Linked DNA regions of Aminobacter aminovorans. The protein of the gene in region 2 interacts with the protein of the main gene of each other region in a pairwise test. Links are inferred from orthologs where the notes say so. Each region holds a gene or a part of one and is shown on either strand. Other genes may lie near its edges. The genes, in order: gyrB and gyrA.

The links.
Region 1: the proteins of gyrA (region 2) and gyrB interact in binary tests that used the Escherichia coli proteins (3 or more experiments, as listed by UniProt). The link is inferred for Aminobacter aminovorans from one-to-one orthologs.

The regions. Positions count from the first base shown.
Region 1 is NZ_UFSM01000001.1:95,472-106,311, reverse strand. What follows is about bases 4,823-7,936. They hold gyrB (DNA topoisomerase (ATP-hydrolyzing) subunit B), read right to left. Parts: upstream 7,547-7,936; coding sequence 5,099-7,546; downstream 4,823-5,098. Other genes in these bases: DY201_RS00525 (Pr6Pr family membrane protein), read right to left, coding at 4,823-4,965. Outside these bases: potassium-transporting ATPase subunit KdpB, read left to right, coding at 1-251; potassium-transporting ATPase subunit KdpC, read left to right, coding at 264-833; DY201_RS00535 (sensor histidine kinase), read left to right, coding at 891-3,644; DY201_RS00530 (response regulator transcription factor), read left to right, coding at 3,641-4,333; more of DY201_RS00525, read right to left, coding at 4,309-4,822; DY201_RS00515 (PAS domain-containing sensor histidine kinase), read left to right, coding at 8,048-9,946; DY201_RS00510 (response regulator), read right to left, coding at 10,016-10,459; DY201_RS00505 (NADPH-dependent FMN reductase), read right to left, coding at 10,599-10,840. UniProt on the Escherichia coli protein: DNA gyrase negatively supercoils closed circular double-stranded DNA in an ATP-dependent manner to maintain chromosomes in an underwound state.
Region 2 is NZ_UFSM01000001.1:3,094,179-3,098,758, reverse strand. The notes cover bases 213-3,580. They hold gyrA (DNA gyrase subunit A), read right to left. Parts: upstream 3,203-3,580; coding sequence 413-3,202; downstream 213-412. Other genes in these bases: DY201_RS15255 (MarC family protein), read left to right, coding at 3,497-3,580; DY201_RS29065 (hypothetical protein), read left to right, coding at 213-299. Also shown: more of DY201_RS29065, read left to right, coding at 147-212; more of DY201_RS15255, read left to right, coding at 3,581-4,126; DY201_RS29850 (nucleotidyltransferase domain-containing protein), read left to right, coding at 4,292-4,453; DY201_RS15250 (amino acid transporter), read left to right, coding at 4,475-4,580. UniProt on the Escherichia coli protein: A type II topoisomerase that negatively supercoils closed circular double-stranded (ds) DNA in an ATP-dependent manner to maintain chromosomes in an underwound state.

The DNA.
Region 1 (10,840 bases), 3.0 Mb from region 2 along the record:
CCCAACTCGGCGCGCTCAACATCATGGGCTTGTCGACACCGCAGAGCGCCATCCTTTCGGCGATCATCTTCAATGCGCTGATCATCGTGGCGCTGATCCCGCTGTCGCTGAAAGGCGTCAAATACCGGCCGATCGGCGCCGGCGCGCTGCTCCGCCGCAACCTGCTCGTCTATGGCCTCGGCGGCATCATCGTGCCCTTCATCGGCATCAAGGCCATCGACATGGCGATCAACGCCATCGGCCTCGTGTAAAGGACATCCGTCATGTTGAAGCAACTCAGACCCGCGCTGGTCATGATCGTCGCGCTCACCGTCATCACCGGTCTTGCCTATCCCTTGGGCATGACCGGCGTAGCCCAAGTCCTGTTCCCGCACCAGGCCAATGGCAGCCTGATCGAGAAGGACGGCAAGGTCATCGGCTCCGAGCTGATCGGCCAGGTCTTCTCCGGCGAGCGTTACTTCCACGGCCGTCCGTCGGCCGCCGGCGATGGCTATAATGCCGCTTCTTCCTCGGGTTCCAACCTCGGCCCGACCAGTGCCAAGCTGATCGACCGCATCAAGGCCGAGGCGGACGCGCTCAAGCAGGCCTATCCCGGCGCGCCGGTTCCGATGGAACTGGTCACCACTTCGGGCAGCGGCCTCGACCCGCATATCTCGCCTGACACGGCCTATTTCCAAGTGGCGCGTGTCGCCAAGGCCCGCGGTGTCGATGAGGCCGCCATTCGCGAGCTCGTCGACGGCCATGTCGAGGCGCGTGAGCTCGGCTTCATGGGTGAACCGGTGGTGAACGTGCTCAAGCTCAATTTGGCCCTCGACGCAGCGGTTGCGCCCTGACATGGTCGCGCCGGAGTTCTACAGGAACTACGGCGCGCCAGACTGTAAAAAGAACAGATGCCAGACGATATCAGGGACAAGGAAGGCAGGCCTTCGCCGGACGCGCTGCTTGAGACAGCCGAGCGTGAAGGACGCGGCCGTCTGAAGATCTTCCTCGGTGCTGCCCCCGGCGTCGGCAAGACTTACGAGATGCTGATGTCGGGCCGTGCCCGGCTTGCCGACGGCACCGACGTCGTCATAGGCGTCGTCGAGACCCATGGCCGGCGCGAAACCCAGGCGCTGGTCGAAGGCTTCGAGGTCGTGCCGCGCAAGGCGGTCGACTACAAGGGCCGTACGCTTGATGAGATGGATCTCGACGCCATCATCGCGCGCCGGCCAGCCCTCGCATTGGTCGATGAACTCGCCCACAGCAACGCGCCCGGCAGCCGCCACCCCAAGCGCTACCTCGACGTCCAGGAGCTGTTGACCCAGGGCATCGACGTCTACACCACGCTCAATATCCAGCATGTCGAGAGCCTCAACGACATCGTCGCCCAGATCACGCGCGTTACCGTGCGCGAGACGGTCCCCGACTCGATCATCGATCGCGCCGACGACGTCGAGATCATCGACCTCACGCCCGACGACCTGATCAAGCGCCTGCATGAGGGCAAGGTCTATGTGCCGACAACGGCGCGCCGCGCCATCGAGAACTATTTCTCGCCCGGCAACCTGACCGCGCTGCGCGAACTGGCGCTGCGCCGCACTGCCCAGCGCGTCGACGAGCAACTGCTCACCCACATGCAGGCACATGCCATCGAAGGGCCGTGGGCCGCCGGCGACCGCGTGCTTGTCGCCGTCGACGAGCATCCGCGTGGTGCCTCGCTGGTTCGTTACGCCCGCCGCCAGGCCGATCGCCTGCGTTGCCCATGGGCGGCACTTCATGTCGAGACATCGCGCTCGGCCAACCTGCCCGACGCCGACAAGGACCGGCTGGCCGCCACCATGCGGCTGGCCGAGCAGCTTGGCGGCGAGGCGATCACAATCCCCGGCCAGTCGGTCGCCGAAGACATCGTCCGCCATGCCGGTAGCCACAACTTTACCCACATCGTCGTCGGCAAGCCGGCCAAGTCGCGTTGGCGCGAATATTTGGGGGGCTCGGTCACCCACGACCTGATCCGTCTCGCCGGCAACATCAGCGTCCATGTCACCTCGGGCACCGACCAGGATGCGGCAGCCGCTTCGCAAGGCGTGAAGACGGCAACGCCGCGGCGGCGCTTCGACCCATGGCCCTATCTCACGGCGGGGCTGCATGTCGTCGGCGCGTTGGTCGTCGGCATGGCGCTGCAGCAGTTCCTCGACGTCCGCAACATCGCCCTGGTCTTCCTGATGGCAGTGCTGAGTTCGGCGGTCACGCTTGGCTTGTGGCCGGCGCTGTTTGCCTCGCTGATCAGTGCCGCCGCCTACAATTTCTTCTTCCTGCCGCCGCTCTACACGCTCGACATTTCCGACCCCGAAAGCGTCGTTGCGCTGCTGTTTTTCCTGATCGTCGCGGTCATCGCCTCCAACCTGACCGGCCGGGTCCAACGCCAGGCTGCCGCCGCCCGCGAGCGCGCCCGCCTGACCGAGGACCTCTATCTCTTCGCCAAGAAGCTCGCCGGCACCGGCACGCTCGATGACGTGCTCTGGGCCACCGCCTTCCAGATCGCCTCGATGCTCAAGGTCCGTGTCGTGCTGCTACTGCCCGAGGATGGCAGCATCGCCGTAAAGGCAGGCTATCCGCCCGACGACACGCTCGTCGACGCCGACATTGCTGCCGCCAAATGGGCCTGGGAGCACAACCGCGCCGCCGGCCGTGGCGCCGACACCTTGCCCGGCGCCAAGCGCCTCTATCTGCCGCTGCGCACCGGTCGCATGGCTGTTGGTGTCGTCGGTCTCGACAACGACCGTCAGGGTCCGCTTCTGACGCCCGAACAGCAGCGCCTGTTCGATGCGCTGGCCGACCAGGCGGCGGTGGCCATCGAGCGCATCCAGCTCGTCGCCGATGTCGACCGCGCCAAGCTTGCCGTCGAGGCCGACAGGCTACGTTCGGCGCTGCTGACCTCGATCTCTCACGATCTCAAGACGCCGCTCGCCAGCATCATGGGGGCGGCCGGTGCGCTGCGCGAGTTCGGCGTTTCGCTGCCCGAGGAGGGCAGGGCGGAACTCGTCTCGACGGTGCTCGACGAATCGGAACGCCTCAACCGCTTCATCGCCAATCTGCTCGACATGACCAAGATCGAGTCGGGCGCGATGGAGCCCAATTCGGCGCTGCATTATGTCGGCGACATCGTCGGCTCGGCCCTCCGCCGCGCGGCCAAGATCACCGCCCGGCACAAGACCGAACTGGACATGCCGGCCGACCTGCCGATGCTGAAGCTCGATCCTGTGCTGTTCGAACAGGTGCTGTTCAACCTGCTCGACAATGCCGCGAAATATGCGCCCGAAGACTCGGCGATCCGCATTCGCGGCTGGGCCGACGGTGCGTCGGTGGCGATCCAGGTCATGGATGAGGGCCCCGGTATTCCACAGGCCGATCTGGAACGGATCTTCGATACGTTCTATCGCGTCCGCAAGGGCGATCATGTCCGCGCCGGCACCGGCCTCGGCCTGTCGATCTGCCGGGGCTTCGTCGAGGCGATGGGCGGCACCATCGTGGCCTCCAACCGGGCCGACCGCCCCGGCGCGGTCTTTACCATCACAATGCCGGTGACGGCCGAGCGGCCAAATCCTGGCGAACCAAATCTTGGTGGGCCAAACCTGGACGGACCAAACCTGGACGAAATTGCATGACCAACGCTGCGGTGAAGATCCTGATCGTCGATGACGAGCCGCCGATCCGCAAGTTGCTGCGGGTCGGGCTCTCCACCCAGGGTTATGCCATATCCGAGGCTCCGGCGGCCAAGCCGGCGATGGTCATGGTCAAGGCGGAGAAGCCTGATCTCATTCTGCTCGATCTCGGCCTGCCTGACATGGGCGGTCACGATTTGCTCGCAGTGTGGCGGCAGGAGGGGCTTCAGGTGCCTGTCATCATTCTGTCCAGCCGCACCGACGAAGCCGGTATCGTCAAGGCGCTCGAACTCGGCGCCGACGACTATGTGACAAAACCCTTCGGCATGAACGAGCTCGCCGCGCGCATCCGTACTGCCCTTCGCCATAGGCTGCAGCAGCAGGGCGAAAAGCCGGTGTTCCAGACCGGCGAGCTGTCGGTCGATCTGGTGAAGCGTATCGTCAGGCTTGGTGGCCTCGAAGTGAAGCTGTCACCCAAGGAATACGACATCCTGCGCGTGCTGGTGCAACACGCCGGCAAGGTGCTCACCCATCGCTTCCTGCTTGAGCATGTCTGGGGCGGTTCGGCCGACGTGCAGTATCTCCGGGTCTATGTCCGCCAGCTCAGGCAGAAAATCGAAAAGACCCCCGACGAGCCGCATTACATCACCACAGAGACCGGCGTCGGCTACAGGCTGCGCGAGCCTGACTGACTTGCCGGGCGGATGACGTCGCGGCGCACGAGCAGGCGGTCGATCGCAATCAGGGTGACGGCGATGATCAGGAAGGCCGCGGTCAGCACCACGATGCTGGCTGAGAGCTGCTTGAGGTTCAGTGCTTCCGGGTTGAGGAACCAGTAGGCGTACCAGCCGTCCGCCGCACCCCTGGCAAAGGCGTAACCGCAATAGGCCAGCGGCGGCACCGCCGCCCACAGCGCATCGCGCCATCTCAGGCCGCCGTGATCCCATGCCAGCCAGGTCAGGAAGAACAACACCGGCGTCGCATCATGCAGCGCATGGTCGGCGACGGCCTGCCAGCCGGTCGGCTGCCAGATCGCCCGCAGCAGCACGGAATAGACCAGCCCGCCGAACACGATCGCAGCCGCCGTCACCAGTCGCGAGCGGGGCCCGGCGAGTGCGGTGCCGGGGCTTAGCGCCATGGCGCTTGCTACCACGGCGGCCATCAGATTCATGATGATGGTGAAGAACCCAAAGAACCGCCACACCGCCTCGACGACAGACGCGCCGTCGGCCGTCATCCGTCCGACCAGCAGCATAAGCTGCAACCCAAGAGCTGACCAGGCGCTGATTGCGGTGATGAAGGCCAGGCTGCGGCGAAGGGGCAAAGCGGGCATTCCTGAGTGATTTCAGCCGCCAAGCTACATCAACAGGCCGTCAGCGCAATGCGTCCCCAGAAACGAAAATCGCCCCCTCCGCTGAGCGAAGGGGGCGAGGTTTCAAGCTTGGATCCCACGGGGATCACACGTCCAGATTGGCCACGCTGAGTGCGTTTTCCTGGATGAAGTCGCGGCGCGGTTCGACCTCGTCGCCCATCAGGCGGGCAAACAGCGCGTCGGCGTCGGTGGCGTCATTGACCTTGACTTGCAGCAGCGAGCGCACGTTCGGGTCCAGCGTGGTCTCCCACAGCTGCTCGGCGTTCATTTCGCCGAGGCCCTTGTAGCGCTGCATGGTCAGGCCCTTGCGGCCTGACGCGAACACTGCGCCCAGCAGCGCAAGCGGCCCCGCCAGTGTCTCGGAATTGTCCTTGCGGCGCAGCACCGGCGGCTGGGCATAAAGCTCGGTGAGGCGGCCGGCATAGCGGTCGAGCGCGCGTGCGTCGGCCGAATTGATCAGCGCCATGTCGAGGTGGATGCTCTCCTTGACGCTGCGCAGCGTGCGTTCGAACACGTAGCCGCCCGAGCCGTCATTGCTGGTCGCAATTTCCCCGGTCCAGCCGCGCTCGATGTCCTCAGAGATCAGGTCGAGGCGCTGGGCGATGGTTTCGGCCATCGCCTTGGCGCGACCGAGATCGTTGAAGATGTCGGGGTTGAGCGCGCCGGCGATTGCCGCCTGTTCGACCACCGGCCGCGAATAGCGCGTATGCAGGCCATCGATCAGCGTCCGCACGCCAAGCGCGTCGGCGATCGCTGCGCGCAGGTCCTGGCCGGTGCGCACCTCGCCTGACGCCAGCGTCAGCGAGGCCTCATCGAGACCAACGTCGACGAGGTACGCCTCGAAAGCACTCTCGTCCTTGAGGTACTGCGAGCTCTTGCCGCGCATCACCTTGTAGAGCGGCGGCTGGGCAATATAGAGGTGCCCGCGCTCGATCAGCTCCGGCATCTGGCGGAAGAAGAACGTCAGCAAAAGCGTACGGATGTGGGCGCCGTCGACGTCGGCGTCGGTCATGATGATGATCTTGTGGTAACGCAGCTTGTCGGCGTTGAACTCGTCCTTGCCGATCGACGTGCCGAGCGCGGTGATCAGCGTGCCGATCATGTCCGACGACAGCATGCGGTCGAAGCGGGCGCGCTCGACGTTCAGGATTTTGCCGCGCAGGGGCAGGATCGCCTGGTTCTGGCGCGAGCGCCCGCTCTTGGCGGAACCACCTGCCGAGTCACCCTCGACGATGAAGATTTCAGATTTCGCCGGGTCGCGTTCCTGGCAGTCGGCCAGCTTGCCCGGCAAAGAGGTGATGTCGAGCACGCCCTTGCGGCGGGTCAGCTCGCGCGCCTTGCGCGCCGCTTCGCGGGCCGCTGCCGCTTCTACCACCTTGGCGATCAGCGTCTTGGCTTCCGCCGGATGTTCCTCGAGCCAGGTGCCGAGGGCCTCGTTGACCAGGCTTTCCACCACCGGGCGGACCTCGGAGGACACCAGCTTGTCCTTGGTCTGCGACGAGAATTTCGGATCGGGAACCTTGACCGAGAGCACAGCAGTCAGGCCCTCGCGGGTGTCGTCGGCGGTGATCGAGACCTTTTCCTTCTTGGAAATGCCCGAGGTCTCGGCGTAGCCGGTCACCTGGCGCGTCAGGGCACCGCGAAAGCCGGCAAGGTGCGTGCCGCCGTCGCGCTGCGGGATGTTGTTGGTAAAGGCCAGCACGTTCTCGTGGTAGCTGTCGTTCCACCACATCGCCACTTCGACCGTGATGCCGTCGCGCTCGGCACGGATGGCGATCGGTGCAGCGATGAGCGGCTTCTTGGCGCGGTCGAGATATCTGACGAATTCGATCAGGCCGCCGTCATAGAGCAGTTCCTGTACCTTCACGTCGGCATGGCGCTTGTCGGACAAGACGATGCGCACACCCGAATTCAGGAAAGCCAGCTCGCGCAGGCGGTGTTCCAGCGTGTTGTAGTCGAAATCCACCATGGTGAAGGTGTCGGACGAGGGTAGGAAAGTCACTTCCGTGCCGGTCTCGTTGCCGGCCTGTCCCACGACCTTCAGCGGTGCAACGGCATTGCCGTGGCTGAAGGTCATCTCGTGGATTTCGCCCTTGCGGCGGATTCTGAGCTTCAGCCACACCGACAGCGCGTTGACGACGGACACGCCGACGCCGTGCAGGCCGCCCGAAACCTTGTAGGAGTTCTGGTCGAACTTACCGCCCGCATGCAACTGCGTCATGATCACCTCGGCGGCTGAAACACCTTCCGAAGGGTGGATATCTGTGGGAATGCCGCGACCGTTGTCGGTCACGGTCACTGATCCATCGGGATTGAGCGAAACCGTCACCAGCGTGGCGTGGCCGGCCAGCGCCTCGTCGATGGCGTTGTCGACGACCTCATAGACCATGTGATGCAGGCCCGAGCCGTCGTCAGTGTCGCCGATATACATGCCTGGGCGCTTGCGGACGGCATCCAACCCCTTCAAAACCTTGATGGAATCTGCGCCGTACTCGGCTTCTGCGCCGGGAAGGTTCTCGGACTGGTCGCTCATGAAAAACTTTCGTCTGACTGCCGCAGGAGGACGCGGCAAAATCGGCCCCGAATCGCACGCCCGTTGGTGCCCCAGATATAGGCGTTAAGTGTGGTTTTTCCAAGTTTTACCGGGCTTTTGCGAGGGGATAAAGCCATGCGGCGTGGCCTTGCGGCGCCTCGTCCTCCGGCTTGATGGTTCGGCCCATCCCGGCTGCCTGCAGCGCGTCCCGAAAACGAGTACAGGCCGTCATTTACGTGAGCCAAATGCCGACACACTGCTACCGGAAGCCGATCGACGGCAGCATCTTGGCGATGCTGCGTGGAAGCCGCCGATTGTTGGCAAACTGGCGAAACTATGTGATTTCTCGTCCGTTCATGTAGGCGGAGTTTGGAACAAACGCCGCGCTGGTGCATTCAGGCTCATCAATAATGTCGTCCCACTTCCGTCTGACACGGTGGGGACTACTTTTTGCCGGCCTACACTTTTCACAACAGATTTCAGCCGAGAAAATTCTCATCCATGCCGACCACAAGACCATTGAAGGCCGACGACAAGGTTTCCAATCCGATCGTTTCAGGTGAGCTGGCCGGGCTCATCGAGGCCCTGGACTGGACGTCTACGCCGATCGGTCCGATCGGTTCCTGGCCAGCAGTCGTACGGATGACGATCCGCATCATGCTGGCATCGGCAATGCCGATGTGCCTGCTCATCGGCCGCAAGGGCGTGATGATCTACAACGACGCCTACCGCGACATCGCGGGCGCCCGGCATCCGGCGTGCCTTGGCACGTCGGTCTTCGACAGCTGGCCCGAGGTCGCGCAGTTCAACCGTACCGTTATCGATCGCATCTTCGAAGGTGAAACGCTGACCTACGAGGATCAGGAGCTCGTGCTGTGGCGCAATGGTGCCGCCGAACGCGTCTGGCTCGAGCTCGACTATAGTCCGTTGCTCGACGACGACGGCGAGGCGGTCGGCGCATTTGCCATCTTGGCTGAAACCACCAAGCGCGTACGTGCCGAAAAGGCGCTTGCCCGCAGCGAGGAGCGCCTGTCCCTGGCGCTCGAGGCCTCGGGCATCGTCGGGGCCTGGGAACTCGATCTGACCAGCCGGATCGTCACAGCCGACGCGCGTTTCGCCGAGATGTTCGGCGTCGGCCTCGCCGAAGCCGAACAGGGCATTTCGGCTGAAGGCTTCTTCAGGCGCATCCATCCCGCCGACCGGGACTTTGTCGCGCGCAAGACCGACGAGGCAATCGCCAAGCGCGGCGGTTTTCGGGCCGAGTATCGCCTTGTCGACGGCGAAGGCGCAATCCGCTGGGTTCTGGCCACGGGCAAGTTTTTCGACACCGGTGGCGGCAATCCGCGTCTGCCGGGCGTCGTCATCGACATTACCGAGCGCAAGGCGGTCGAGGCGGCACTGGCGGCAAGCGAGGCTGGCTTCCGCACACTTGCCGACACCATGCCACAGATGGTTTGGTCGACCAGGCCCGACGGTTTCCATGATTATTACAATGCGCGCTGGTACGAATTCACCGGCATGCCGCTCGGCTCGACGGATGGCGAGGGATGGGCAGGGATGTTCCATCCCGACGACCAGGATCGCGCCTGGGAATTGTGGCGCCATTCGCTCGCCACCGGCGAGCCTTACCAGATCGAGTACCGGCTGCGTCACGCCAATGGCGAATATCGCTGGACGCTGGGCCGGGCGCTGGCCATTCGCAACGAGGCCGGCGAGATCATCCGCTGGTTCGGCACCTGCACCGACATCCACGAAACCAAGCAGGTTGCCGAAGAGCGCGAGATCGTCGCGCACGAACTCAGCCACCGCATCAAGAACATCTTTTCGGTGCTCAATGGAATCATCAGCCTGTCGGCGCGCTCCTATCCCGACATCAAGCCCCTGGCCGATCAACTCAGACAGCGCATCAGCGCTATGGGCAAGGCGCATGATTTCGTCCGGCCGCACAGTCAGGCATCTCGGCCGCAGAACAACCAGTCTTCGCTGCGCGCCTTGGTCGAGCTTCTGCTCGCGCCACATGTCGGCGAGCAGTCCGGCCGTTTCGCCTTTCACGGTGATGACGCCACCATCGACGACGGCGCGGCCACTCCGCTTGCGTTGCTTTTTCACGAGCTTGCCACCAATGCGGCGAAGTATGGCGCCTTGGCGGAGGCCGATGGCCGCGTGGTCATCGACGCCGTTCTGAGCGGCGACAATTATCGCATGGTCTGGAAGGAGACGGGTGGCGCGCCAGTGTCGGGTCCGCCTGCCGGCGAAGGTTTCGGCAGTCGCCTGATCACGCTGAGCGTCCAGGGCCAGCTTGGCGGCACGCTGCGCCGGCGCTGGAACGCAGATGGGCTCGAAGTGGAGCTGACGGTGCCGGCAGCACAGCTCAACCGCTCGGCAACGCTGCGGCGCTAGAATGACGACAAAGGAGCGCAACGGCCTCGGCCGGAGCGCCCCTAATGGTGTCGAGTCGTCGCGCTTCCGTCAGGCGGTTACGCCAAACCCGTCATCGCGGTCATTGCAATTATCCGCTCCAAAAAGCTTCAGCCGTGTTGGCGGATCGGCGGCAAGGCGGTGTCGGCGCGCCACTGCATATCGGACCGCCTCGGACAATTCTTCGTCCATCACCGGCTTGGGCAGAACGCCGATCGTGCCGGGAACGCCATCGCCCAGTTGCGAAGGATTGGCGGTGATGAACAGCACCGTCACACCGAACTGTTCGGCAAGAATCTTGCCCAGCGAAGGGCCGGTAGGGCCATCCCGCAAATTGAGGTCGACAAGCGCTATCTCGGCATGCTGCGCCAGATCGAGGGCGCTCGCCGAGTCCATGGCGATGCCAATCGGTTGGTGTCCTAGCTCTTCGAGCATGCTTTCAATTTCGGTGGCAACGAAGATCTCGTCTTCGACCACCATCACCTTGCAGTTCATCATGTTACTCTACACGTGTATTCCCTGTTGATTGGTTGCATGGGCCAAACGTCACCGACAGGGATAGGTTGCATGCCAGGTGGTTGAATTTCCGCAAAGACAGTGTTCGTCGCCTCAGCTGTGGTCCTGGACGATGTGGTCAGCCGACACGCAGCGGCTTCAGCGCTTCGCTCCAGCGAAACAGCTCGTTGAGCATCGTCTTGGCGCTGTCGTCGATCAGTGGGTTCGACTTGAACTCGCCGTTCTCTTGGAGATGCTGGGTGAACGCGGGAATGGCGATCGCCTCGGGGATCGGCATGATCTTCAGCGTCGTCAAAAGCATTTTTTCCGACTGTACGGCGCGCAGACCGGCCGAAACGCCGCCATAGCTCAGGAAGCCCG
Region 2 (4,580 bases):
GTGTCCGACCGGAAATTGGTTTACGAGATGAATGCGAGATGAACGGCAATCTCATGATCAGTTCAAGCGGATGTGAATAGAACGTCATTATAGTGCGTGAAACCAAACAGCGTCTCGTCCGTTGTTTCCAGCAGGAGAACAGCGCCATGATGATCTACATGCTCGCCGCGGCCATGACTCTGGCCATGCTTGTCGCCACCGCCTTCAGCCTCCACCAAGAGGCTCACCGCGTCCGCACCAAGGTGCAGACCGCCCGCGTGCAGCTTCCGGGCTGGCGCAATCCGCGCGCCCCGCGCTGAACAGTTTCTGCCCCTCCAGGCAAAAGCGGCGCCACGGCGCCGCTTCTTTCTCTTTTTTTATGACCCGCACCTAACGCCTGAACAGCAAAGCCGTTCGGCGTCAGGACGTTTTGTCAGCTCTCGCTTGCCGGAGCTTCTCCGGCCGCAGCGTCCTCGCCTGACGCCTCGTCGGTCTCATCCTCGCCCTGCGGCTCGGAAATCCGCTCCACGGACACCACCTTCTCGCCATCGGCGGTATTGAAGATGGTGACGCCCTTGGTGGCGCGGCTTGCCGTGCGGATGCCGTCGACTGGCACACGGATGACCTGGCCGCCGTCGGAGACGAGCATGATCTGGTCGTCATTGCCGACCGGGAACGTCGCCACCAGCTTGCCGATTTCCGCCACCTTGGACACATCGGTGGCCCGGATGCCCTTGCCGCCACGGTTTGTCAGGCGGAAATCATAAGACGAAGAACGCTTGCCATAGCCATATTCGGTGACCGTGAGCACGAACTGCTCGTGCTCGCCCAGGAACTGGTAACGCTCCTCGGTGATGTCGGTTTCCTCGCCGACGTCCTCATTGGTCAGCGCGATATCCTCGTCGTCGCCGGCAGCGATGCCCGCAGCCAACCGCCGTTCGGCGACGGAGCGCTTGAGATAGGCCGCACGTTCCGCCGGGCTTGCCTCGACATGCTCGATGACCGCCATCGAGATGACGCGGTCGCCTTCGGCCATGCTGATGCCGCGCACGCCGACGGAGTTGCGGCTCTGGAACACGCGCACGTCGTCGACGCGGAAGCGTATGCACTGGCCGGAATCGGCGGTCAAAAGCACGTCGTCATTGTCGGTGCAGGTCTCGACGCCGAGAATCTCGTCGCCTTCTTCCTCCAGCTTCATGGCGATCTTGCCATTGCGCTTGACGTCGACAAAGTCGCTCAGCTTGTTGCGGCGCACGGTGCCGCGCGTGGTGGCGAACATCACATCGAGTTCGGCCCAGCTTGCCTCGTCCTCGGGCAGCGGCATGATCGTGGTGATGCGCTCGCCCTGTTGCAGCGGCAACAGGTTGATCAGCGCCTTGCCGCGCGACTGTGGATTGCCGATCGGCAGGCGCCAGACCTTTTCCTTGTAGACGATGCCGCGCGACGAGAAGAACAGCACCGGCGTGTGCGTGTTGACCACGAACAGCCGGGTGACGAAATCCTCGTCCTTCGTCGACATACCCGAGCGGCCCTTGCCGCCGCGGCGCTGTGCCCGGTAGAGCGACAGTGGGACGCGCTTGATGTAGCCGGAGTGGCTGACGGTGACGACCATATCCTCGCGCGGGATCAGGTCCTCGTCTTCCATGTCGGCGCCACCGTCGGTGATCTCGGTCCGGCGCGGCACCCCGAATTCGTCTCGCACGGCAACCAGTTCGTCCTTGACGATCTGCTGGATGCGGGCCCGCGACGACAAGATGTCGAGATAGTCGGTGATCTCCGTGCCGATCTTGTTGAGTTCGTCGGCGATTTCATCGCGACCCAGTGCCGTCAAGCGCTGCAGGCGCAGCTCGAGAATGGCGCGCGCCTGTTCTTCCGACAGGTTGTAGGTGCCGTCATCGTTGATGCGGTGGCGCGGATCGTCGATCAGGCGGATCAGCGACTCGACGTCGGATGCCGGCCAGCGCCGCGTCATCAACTGGTCGCGCGCCGTCTGCGGATCGGGCGCGGTACGGATCAGCTTGATGACCTCGTCGATATTGGCAACCGCAATCGCCAGGCCGACCAAGATGTGGGCGCGGTCGCGCACCTTCTTGAGCAGGTACTTGGTACGGCGGCTGATCACCTCTTCACGGAAGGCGACGAATGCCTTCAGCATGTCGAGCAGCGTCAGCACTTCCGGCTTGCCGCCATTGAGCGCCACCATGTTGGCGCCGAACGAGGTCTGCAGCGGCGTAAAGCGATAGAGCTGGTTGAGGATCACCTCGGCGTTGGCATCGCGCTTGAGCTCGATGACGACGCGGTAGCCCTGGCGATCAGACTCGTCGCGGATGTCGGAGATGCCCTCGATGCGCTTGTCGCGCACCAGTTCGGCCATCTTCTCGATCATCGTCGCCTTGTTCACCTGGAAGGGAACTTCGGTGATGATGATCGCCTCGCGGTCGCCGCGGCTTTGCTCGATATTGACCCTGCCGCGCATCATGACCGAGCCGCGGCCGGTCGAATAGGCGTTGTAGATGCCCGAGCGCCCGAGGATCAGGCCGCCGGTGGGAAAATCTGGGCCTGGAATGATTTCCATCAGGTCGGGCAGGTCGATACCGGGATTTTCCATGACGGCGATGGCGCCATTGCAGACTTCGACCAGATTGTGCGGCGGAATGTTGGTCGCCATGCCGACGGCGATGCCGCCGGCACCATTGACCAGCAGCGCCGGGAAACGCGCCGGCAGCACGCGCGGCTCCTGGCCCGACGCGTCGTAGGTATCCTGGAAGTCGACGGTGTCCTTGTCGATGTCCTCGAGCAGTTCATGCGCAACCTTGGTCAGGCGCGCTTCGGTGTAGCGCATCGCAGCGGGCGGATCGCCGTCGATCGAGCCGAAATTGCCCTGCCCGTCGATCAGCGGCACGCTCATCGACCAGTCCTGCGCCATGCGCACCAAGGCGTCATAGATCGACGCATCGCCGTGCGGGTGATATTTACCCATCACGTCGGCGACCGGACGCGCCGACTTCACATATTTGCGGTTCCAGTGGTAGCCGCTCTCATGCGAGGCGAAGAGAATGCGGCGGTGCACCGGCTTCATGCCGTCGCGCACGTCGGGCAGCGCGCGGCTCACGATCACGCTCATCGCGTAATCGAGGTAGGAGCGCTGCATCTCCTCGATGATGGAAATCGGCTCGATGCCGGAGGGACCGTCAGGTCCACGCGGTGATTTCTGGTCGGTCAACTCGGATCACGCATGTTGGGAATCATTTACCTTATATATAGGAACGGTCGTTGAATGACCAATTCCGGCGGCGCTTTTCCAATGCTGATTTGGGACGCGATTTCAAAAGGATAGCTTGCGCTTCCAACATTGCGTCGAGATGTCCCTGTCTGTCCCCACCGCCATTGCGCCGGCAACGGCCGGATGCCGCAGCAGAATCTGCCGGCAAGGGCAAAATGACTTCCGTACGGCCGAATTTGCCACTGGCGCGGCAACGGTCGCCGGGTTAGCCTGCACGCGCCGGGGAGATGCCTGATGCCGCTTTTCGACACTGTTTTCAATGCCTTCGTCACCATCCTCGTGACTATCGACCCGCCCGGCCTGGCGCCGCTGTTCCTCGCGGTGACACGCGGCATGAATCGCGAGCAGCGCCTGCAGGTTTCGGTACGTGCGAGTGTCATCGCCTTTGTCGTGCTGGCGGTCTTTGCCGTTGCCGGCGCCGCCATCCTCACCGTGTTCGGCATCACCTTGCCCGCCTTCCGCGTCGCCGGTGGCTTCCTGCTGTTCTTCATCGCCTTCGAGATGGTTTTCGAGAAGCGCCAGGACCGCAAGGAGAAGATTTCGGATGTCGCGATCACCCGCGACCACATCCACAACATCGCCGCCTTCCCGCTCGCTATTCCGCTGATCGCCGGTCCCGGCGCGATCTCGGCGACGGTGCTGCTCTCCGGCTCGTTTCAGGGTTGGGCCGGCCAGTTGGCACTGGTCCTGATCATCCTCGCCTGCCTCGCCGCCACCTATCTGGTGTTCGTTCTCGCCGAACGCATCGACCAGTTCCTCGGCCAGACCGGCCGCTCGATCCTGACTCGCCTCCTCGGTGTGATCCTGGCAGCCCTCGCTGTGCAATTCGTTGCCGATGGTATCAAGGCGCTGATGGCGAGCTAGGGCGCGACAGGCCACAAGACCGCTCTGCCCCCGTCGATCCAGGCCACCGGCATTCGTCAGCTGCGCAGCCGGCTGCGGGGCCGGAAGTCAGGCCGTTCGTCGAACGAAGCAGCCTTGATCCGGGCCTCGATACGGCTAAAGCAGCGCAAAAGAACAGCCCCTGGCATGAATCAGCCCGATACGCCGGACCATGACGCATGGTGCGCCTGGCATCCAACCGAGTTGGCGCGCCACCTGACCGGCGTCTCCCTGCCCTGGTGCGTCGTCGGCGGCTGGGCGCTCGACCTCTGGCACGGCCATCAGACACGCGAGCACGAAGACCTCTAATTCACGGTCCTGCGCAGCGACGTGCCCGTCTTCCGCCGCGCACTCGCCGGCATGGAATGCCACACTGCCGGAGATGGCATCGTCAAGCACCTGCCCGCGCAAAGCGCCCCGTCTGCCGAAATCTCCC